Regions from separate parts of the Bradyrhizobium genosp. SA-4 str. CB756 genome, predicted to be linked through region 2. Evidence: riboswitches for the same ligand, from Rfam matches in the RefSeq annotation. Region 2 holds a riboswitch; the other holds the start of a gene.
The links. A riboswitch is a leader RNA that binds a small molecule or an ion and turns the genes downstream of it on or off. The one in region 2 is predicted to bind S-adenosylmethionine.
Positions count from the first base shown of each region.

Region 1: it holds a riboswitch for S-adenosylmethionine, as region 2 does, so the genes downstream of both, BRAGE_RS0136335 (O-succinylhomoserine sulfhydrylase) here and metX (homoserine O-acetyltransferase MetX) in region 2, are expected to answer to the same signal.

Region 1 is NZ_KI421499.1:7,503,676-7,507,626, reverse strand. It holds gene BRAGE_RS0136340 (SGNH/GDSL hydrolase family protein) at 1-768, shown strand, start outside; gene BRAGE_RS0136335 (O-succinylhomoserine sulfhydrylase) at 836-2,023, opposite strand; SAM riboswitch at 2,098-2,177, opposite strand; gene BRAGE_RS0136330 (2'-deoxycytidine 5'-triphosphate deaminase) at 2,258-3,394, shown strand; gene BRAGE_RS0136325 (PAS domain-containing protein) at 3,565-3,951, shown strand, end outside.
Region 2 is NZ_KI421499.1:8,925,424-8,929,374, reverse strand. It holds gene metW (methionine biosynthesis protein MetW) at 1-655, opposite strand, end outside; gene metX (homoserine O-acetyltransferase MetX) at 658-1,860, opposite strand; SAM riboswitch at 1,952-2,031, opposite strand; gene BRAGE_RS0143080 (chorismate mutase) at 2,252-3,100, shown strand; gene hisC (histidinol-phosphate transaminase) at 3,132-3,951, shown strand, end outside.

The DNA.
Region 1 (3,951 bases), 1.4 Mb from region 2:
GTCGCGAAATCCGCCGGCGACATCCTTAGCCGCGTGCCTTGCCTGCCTCCCAAGGACGCGAACAAGGGCGGCCCGAAGGCGATGGGCTCGCTGCCGCATGTCGCAAGCAAGCTCGTCGCCGGCCAGCCCGTCGTCATCGTCGCGTTCGGCTCGTCGTCGACCGCGGGATTTGGTGCGAGCTCCCCGGAGTTCAACTATCCGAACCGTCTCGCCGCGCAGCTGCGCCGGCAATATCCGACCGCGGACATCACCGTCGTCAATGCCGGCGTCGGCGGCGAGGACGCGCCCGAGATGATGAAGCGCCTCCAGAAGGAGGTGATCGACGTGCATCCGGATCTGGTGATCTGGCAGGTCGGCACCAACGCCGTGCTGCGCAACCTCGATCCCGGCGACACCGCCAAGATGGTCGAGGACGGCATCGCCCGCATCCAGGCCGCCGGCGGCGCCGACATCGTGCTGGTCGATCCGCAATATTCGCCGGCCGTCAACCAGCGCAAGGAGAGCGCCGGCAAGATGGTGAAGCTGCTCGGCAAGGTCGCCGAGCTCCGTCACGTCGGCATTTTCCCGCGCTTCGAGGTGATGCGCGACTGGCACGAGAACCAATCGATTCCGGTCGAGAGTTTCGTGATCGCCGACGGCCTGCACATGAACGATTGGGGCTACGCCTGCTTCGCCCAGCTGCTCGGCGACGATATCATCCGCTCAGTCGGCCAGATCAAGATCGGCGTGAACGTGCCCGCTGACGTGCGGACGTATCGGCCGATGTAGAAGCGAATAGGGAATGGCGAGTAGCGAATAGAGATCTATTCGCCACTCACTATTCGCCATTCGCCCGTCACGCCTTCTCCAGCGCCGCCGTCAGATCCTCGATCAGATCGTCCGCATGCTCGAGGCCTGCGGAGAAACGGATGAATCCCTCGCTGATGCCGAGCGCGGCACGGTCTTCCGGCTTCAGGCGCTGATGCGTCGTGGTCGCCGGATGCGTGACGAGGCTCTTGGCATCGCCGAGATTGTTCGAGATCTTCGCAAGCTTGAGCTCGTTGAGCACGCGGAACGCCGCCGCCTTGCCGCCCTTGACCTCGAAGCCGACCAGCGTCGAGCCGCCGCGCATCTGCTTCTTCACCAGCGCCGCCTGCGGATGATCGGCGCGACCGGGATAGACCAGCCGCGAAATCTTCGGATGGCTCGCCAGTGCCTCTGCGATCCGCGCAGCCGTATCGGTCTGCGCGCGCACGCGCACGCCGAGCGTCTCAAGGCCCTTCAGGAGAACCCACGCGTTGAACGGCGAGATCGACGGGCCGGTCTGGCGCATGAAATTGTGGATGTGCTCGGCGATGAAGGCTTCCGACGACAGGATGATGCCGCCAAGGCAGCGGCCCTGGCCGTCGATGTGCTTGGTCGCGGAGTAGACGACGACGTCGGCGCCCAGCGCGAGCGGGCTCTGCCAGATCGGCGTCGCGAACACGTTGTCGACGACGAGCCGCGCGCCGCCCTTGTGCGCGATCTCGGCGATGCCGGGAATGTCGAGCACGTCTAACGTCGGGTTGGTCGGACTCTCCAGGAAGAACGTCTTGGTGTTGGGCCTTACGGCCCGCTGCCACTCGTCGAGATTGGCTCCGTCGACCAGCGTGGTCTCGATGCCGTAGCGCGGCAAGAGGTCCTGGATGACGTAGAGACACGAGCCGAACAGGGCGCGGGAGGCCACCACGTGATCGCCGGCCTTCAGCGGCGCCAGGATCGCCGTGGTCACCGCGGCCATGCCGGTTGCCGCCGAGCGGGCGGCTTCGGCGCCTTCGAGCTCGATCATGCGGCGCTCGAACATCGCGATCGTCGGGTTGGAGTAGCGCGAATAGATGAAGCCGGGGTCCTCGCCCTTGAACCGCGCCTCGCACTCCTCGGCGCTGTTGTAGACGTAGCCTTGCGTCAAAAACAGCGCCTCCGACGTCTCGCCATATTGCGAGCGCAGGGTGCCGGAATGGACCAGGCGGGTTTCGGGACGGTAGTTGGCAGGCGACTTCGACATAGGACCCTCCGATATGACCGCCTCGTCGAAAACGGTCACAAAAAAACCGGCCTGGATATCTCCACGGGCCGGGATCACAGAGGTCCCCGGCCTGTTTAGCGACTTATTTAACGTGGCTGCAAGCCGGCCGGCTCAAATCACCACGGGATAAGTGATGCTCATATTCCGCAATGCCCTTTCCGTCAAGGCGTCCATCGGATAGCCGTAAAAGGCTAGTATTTCCGGCATGTCCGGATGCGTTTGCCCCCTGATGAGGACCCCCGGTTGAGCTTTACGGTTGCCGCCGACGCCAATGGTATCCTGCCCGACCGCATGATCGCGGCGATGGCGGAAGCAGGCCTCATCCTGCCCGAATACGATTTCGTCGAAAGCCAGATCCAGCCGGCAAGCCTCGATCTGCGCCTCGGGGACATCGCCTATCGCGTCCGCGCCAGCTTCCTGCCAGGCCCCGGCGCCACCGTCGCCGAGCGCATCGACGAATTGAAGCTGCATGAGTTCAGCCTCGCCGACGGTGCGGTGCTGGAGACCAACTGCGTCTACATCGTGCCGCTGCTCGAGAGCCTGGCGCTGCCGCCGGAGATCGTCGCGGCCGCGAACCCCAAGAGCTCGACCGGCCGGCTCGACGTCTTCACCCGCGTCATCGCTGACGGCACCCGCCGCTTCGACATGATCGGCGCCGGCTATCACGGCCCGCTTTATGCCGAGATCAGCCCGAAGACGTTTCCGGTGCTGGTGCGCGAGGGCTCGCGTCTGTCGCAGGTGCGCTTCCGCACTGGTGACGCCATCCTCAATGCCGACGAGCTCGACGGCTTGCATGCTGCCGAGCGCCTCGTCGACATCGACAATGCCGATCTCTCCGGCGGCGTCGCCGTCTCGGTCGATCTCTCTGGCGAGAAGGCCAACGGCTTCGTCGGCTATCGTGCCAAGCGCCACACCGGCGTCGTCGATGTCGATCGCCGCGCCGGCTATGCGGTGGAAGATTTCTGGGAGCCGATCTCGGCCCGTCCTGATGGTAGCCTGATCCTCGACCCCGGCGAGTTCTATATCCTCGCCTCCAAGGAAGCGGTGCAGGTGCCGCCGGATTACGCCGCGGAGATGGTGCCGTTCGATCCGCTGGTCGGCGAATTCCGCGTACACTATGCCGGCTTTTTCGATCCCGGCTTCGGCTATGCCGGCGCTGGGGGGCAGGGCGCACGCGCCGTGCTGGAAGTGCGCTCGCGCGAGGTGCCGTTCATCCTCGAGCACGGCCAGATCGTCGGCCGTCTCGTCTATGAAAAGATGCTCGCGCGTCCCGACGCGATGTACGGCCAGCGCATCGGTTCCAACTACCAGGCGCAAGGCCTCAAACTATCGAAGCATTTTCGGGTGTAGCAGCACACTCCGCTGTCATGCCCCGGCTTGACCGGGGCATCCAGTACGCCGCGGCCTCTCGATTTGATCACGTCCGCTTCGGAGTACTGGATCGCCCGATCAAGTCGGGCGATGACACCGAATGTGTGGCAGGATGCGCAACGAAATCCAGCGACATGCGAGGTCTCACCATGACCGATCAATCCCACCTCGACGCAAGAATCCTCAACGACGCCGCGGACGCGCTGATCTATTCCGATCGCTCCGGTACGATCACGCGCTGGAATCGCGCATCGACCGCGCTGTTCGGCTTCTCCGCGGACGAAGCGCTCGGCCAGAACCTCGACCTCATCATTCCCGAACATCTGCGCGCCGCGCACTGGAAAGGATTTGAGGCTGCGCTCGCGAGCGGGACGATGAAGCTTGCGGGCAAGCCGACGCTGACGCGCGCGCTGCACAAGAGCGGGCGCAAGCTCTACATCGAGATGACCTTCGCGCTGGTGCGGGATCCCGGCGGCGCGGTGCAGGGATCGGTGGCGATGGCACGCGACGTCACCGAGCGCGTCGAGCGAGAGCGC
Region 2 (3,951 bases):
GCCCGCCGCGGCTCAGCAGAAACACGCCCTGCTCGCCGAACATGTTCCAAACCCACCACGGCAATCGCAACCGCAGAGGACGACCGTAGAGGTCAAGCGCCTCGGCGCGCTCCATCTTGACGCCGATCGCATCGCAGAGCTCGACGAAATCCTTGATGGTGCAGAAATGGATGTTGGCGGTGTCGTACCAGCTTGCCGGCAAATTCTCGGTGCGCGGCATGTGGCCGCCGATCAGGAGCTGGAGCCGCATCTTCCAGAAGCCGAAATTGGGGAACGACACGATGGCGCGACGGCCGATGCGCAGCAGGTTTTCGAGCACCACGCGCGGCTGCCGTGTCGCCTGCAGCGTCTGCGACAGGATCACGTAGTCGAAGGCATCGTCGGGATAGTTGACAAGGTCGGTGTCGGCATCGCCCTGCACCACCGCGAGGCCCTTGGCAACGCAGCGGTTGACGCCCTCGCGCGACAATTCGATGCCGCGGCCATCGACGCCGCGCATCTCCAGAAGCTGAAGCAGATCGCCGTCACCGCAGCCGACGTCGAGCACTTTCGAGCCGGGCTTGACCATCTCGGCGACCAGCAGATGGTCCGCACGGAAATGCGCGGATTGCTCCGCAGTGAACCCATTCAACGGCAGCACTTCCTGTACAGACATCGCTAGCTGTCCTTGCCCGTGAGCCCGCGGGCCTTGCCTGCCGATTGCAGGAAGGCGCGGGAGATGTCGAAGAATTCGGGAACGTCGAGCAGGAAGGCGTCGTGGCCGCGGTCGGTCTCGATCTCGGCGAACGACACCCGCGCGCTCGACGCGTTCAGCGCATGCACCAGCGCGCGCGATTCCGAGGTCGGGAACAGCCAGTCGCTGGTGAAGGAGACCACGCAGAAGCGGGTCTGGATTCCCGCGAACGCCTTCGCCAGCACGCCGCCGTGATCGGCGGCGATGTCGAAATAGTCCATCGCGCGGGTGAGATAGAGATAGGAGTTGGCGTCGAAGCGCTCGACGAACGAGGAGCCCTGGTAGCGCAGATAGGACTCGACCTGGAAGTCGGCGTCGAACGAGAAGGTCGGCAGCTCGCGGTCCTGCATGCGCCGGCCGAATTTCCGGTGCAGAGCCGCGTCTGACAGATAAGTGATGTGCGCGGCCATGCGCGCGACCGCGAGGCCGCGATGCGGATGAAGACTGCGATCGGCATAGCCGCCATTGTGCCAGTCGGGATCCGCCATCACGGCCTGGCGGCCAAGCTCGTGGAAGGCGATGTTCTGCGCCGAGTGCCGCGTCGAGCAGGCGATCGCGAGCGCGGAGAACACGCGGTCAGGATAGGCCGCGGTCCATTGCAGCACCTGCATGCCGCCCATCGAGCCGCCGACCACCGCGAAGAGCGTGTCGATGCCGAGCCGGTCGATCAGCATCGCCTGCGCGCGCACCATGTCCGGAATGGTGATGACCGGAAAATCGAGCCCCCACACCTTGCCGGTGGCGGGATTGATCGAGGCCGGCCCCGTGGAGCCCATGCAGCCGCCAATCACGTTGGAGCAGATGATGAAGTAACGGCTGGGATCGATGGGGCGGCCCGGGCCGACCAGCGTGTCCCACCAGCCGGGCTTGCCGGTGACGGGGTGCAGATTGGCGACGTGCTGGTCGCCGGTCAGCGCATGGCAGATCAGAACGGCGTTGGAGCGATCGGCATTGAGCTCGCCATAGGTCTGGTAGGCGATCTGAAACGGAGCCAGATCGACGCCGCAATCGAGCCGCAGCGGCTGATCTGCGCCGAAACGCGCGACCTGCGAACTCGGGTGATCGACCTCGTGCGAGCGCTCATCGGCGCTGATCGCAGGACTCGGAATCGACTTGACGCTACCCATCTGATCATCGACCTCGTTTGCGATCGGACTTCAGACCGCTACTTGCATCAGGCCATGAAAAACCCGGCCTGAACGATAGGTTCGGCCGGGATCGGAAGCGTCCCCGGCCTGTTTAGCGAGTTTTTTAACGTGGCTGCAAGCCGGCCGGCTCAAATGACCACGGAACAGGCAAAATCTACTGTCTTGGGCGGTTTTCGTCAAGTCGCGGCCCGGATTAACCAAAATCGTCCTTGAAACGCCGGCCGAAAAGGTCGTCATTTCTCTTTGCTTTCGCCGCCCTGACTGCCTAATCAGGACATCGACCGCAACGGAATCCGGCTAGCCCATTGGCCTGCCCGATCCGCATTGGAACGCCTCTCAACGGCACTTCGCAGAACAGCATCCGGCAGATATGTCCCAACGTCCGCCCGCGCCACCATCGCTCCAGGAATTGCGCAAGGAGATCGACGCGATCGACGCGGACATGCATCGCCTGCTGATGCAACGCGGCGACATCATCGACCGCCTGATCCAGGTGAAGCAGACCCAGGAGGTCGGCTCCGCGTTCCGGCCTGCGCGCGAAGCCGCGATGATGCGCGACCTCGTGCAGCGCCATCGCGGCATCCTGCCGCTCGACACGGTCGAGAGCATCTGGCGCGTGATCATCTCGACGTTCACCTACGTGCAGGCGCCGTTCTCGGTGCATGCCGACATCTCCGTAAGCGAGCCGGCGATGCGCGATTCCGCGCGATTCCATTTCGGCTTCACCGTGCCTTACGTCGCGCATTTCAGCGCACAGGCTGCGGTCGAGGCGGTGGCGAAATCCAAGGGCGACCTGGCACTGGTCTCGGCGACGTCGAGCCGCACGCCGTGGTGGCTGGAGCTGGAAGCGGAAGGCGCGCCGAAGATCATCGCGCGGCTGCCTTTCGTCGAGCGCGCCGATCATCCGGCGGCACTGCCGGTGTTCGCGGTCTCGCGCGTCGCCGACAGCGCGCTGGTGACGGAGGTCGAGACCTTCAGCGTGCGTGTCTCGGGGTGGAACGCCGAGGTCGCGCGGACCCTGTCGCCGCTCGCCGAGATCGTGGCGGTGCCCGATACCGCCTTTGACGGAGCCGCGCTGCTGGTGTCGGTCACGAGCGCAACCAGCATCGACAAGATCAAGGCTGCCCTGATCGAAGCAGGGGCCTCGGTGCGCTCCACGGCCCTCGTCGGCAGCCACGCAACGCGCTATACGGTGACCCCGACCGGGTCGAAATCGTAAGTCTCGCGCCCAGCCACTTTCGGAGTTGAAGATGTCCCGCCCCGTGCCGAATCCCGGCATTCTCGATATTGCGCCCTACACGCCCGGCAAGAGCCCGGTGCCGGAGCCGGGCCGCAAGGTGTTCAAGCTCTCGGCCAACGAGACGCCGTTCGGACCATCACCGAAGGCGATCGAGGCCTTCAAGCGCGTGGCGGATCATCTGGAGGATTATCCGGAAGGCACCTCGCGGGTGCTGCGCGAAGCGATCGGCCGCTCGTTCGGGCTCGATCCGAACCGCATCATCTGCGGCGCCGGTTCGGACGAGATCCTCAACCTGCTTGCCCACACCTATCTCAGCCAGGGCGACGAGGCGATCTCGACCACCCACGGCTTCCTGGTCTACCCGATCGCGACCATGGCGGTTGGCGCCAAGAACGTCATCGCACAGGAGACCAACCTCACCTGCAACGTCGACGCCATCCTCAAGGCGGTGACGCCGAAGACGAAGCTGGTCTGGCTCGCCAATCCCAACAATCCGACCGGCACCTATGTGCCGTTCGACGAGGTCAAGCGCCTGCGCGCCGGCCTGCCGTCGCACGTGCTGCTGGTGCTGGATGCCGCCTATTCCGACTACGTTTCACGCAACGATTACGAGATGGGGATCGAGCTGGTCGCCACCACCGAGAACACGGTGGTGACGCACACCTTCTCCAAGATCCACGGCCTCGCCGCGCTGCGCATCGGCTGGATGTTCGGCCCCGAGCACATCATCGACGCCGTCAACCGCATCCGCGGGCCCTTCAACGTGTCGACGCCGGCGATGTACGCCGCGGTCGCGGCCATTGAAGACACCGCACACCAGGCGATGTCGA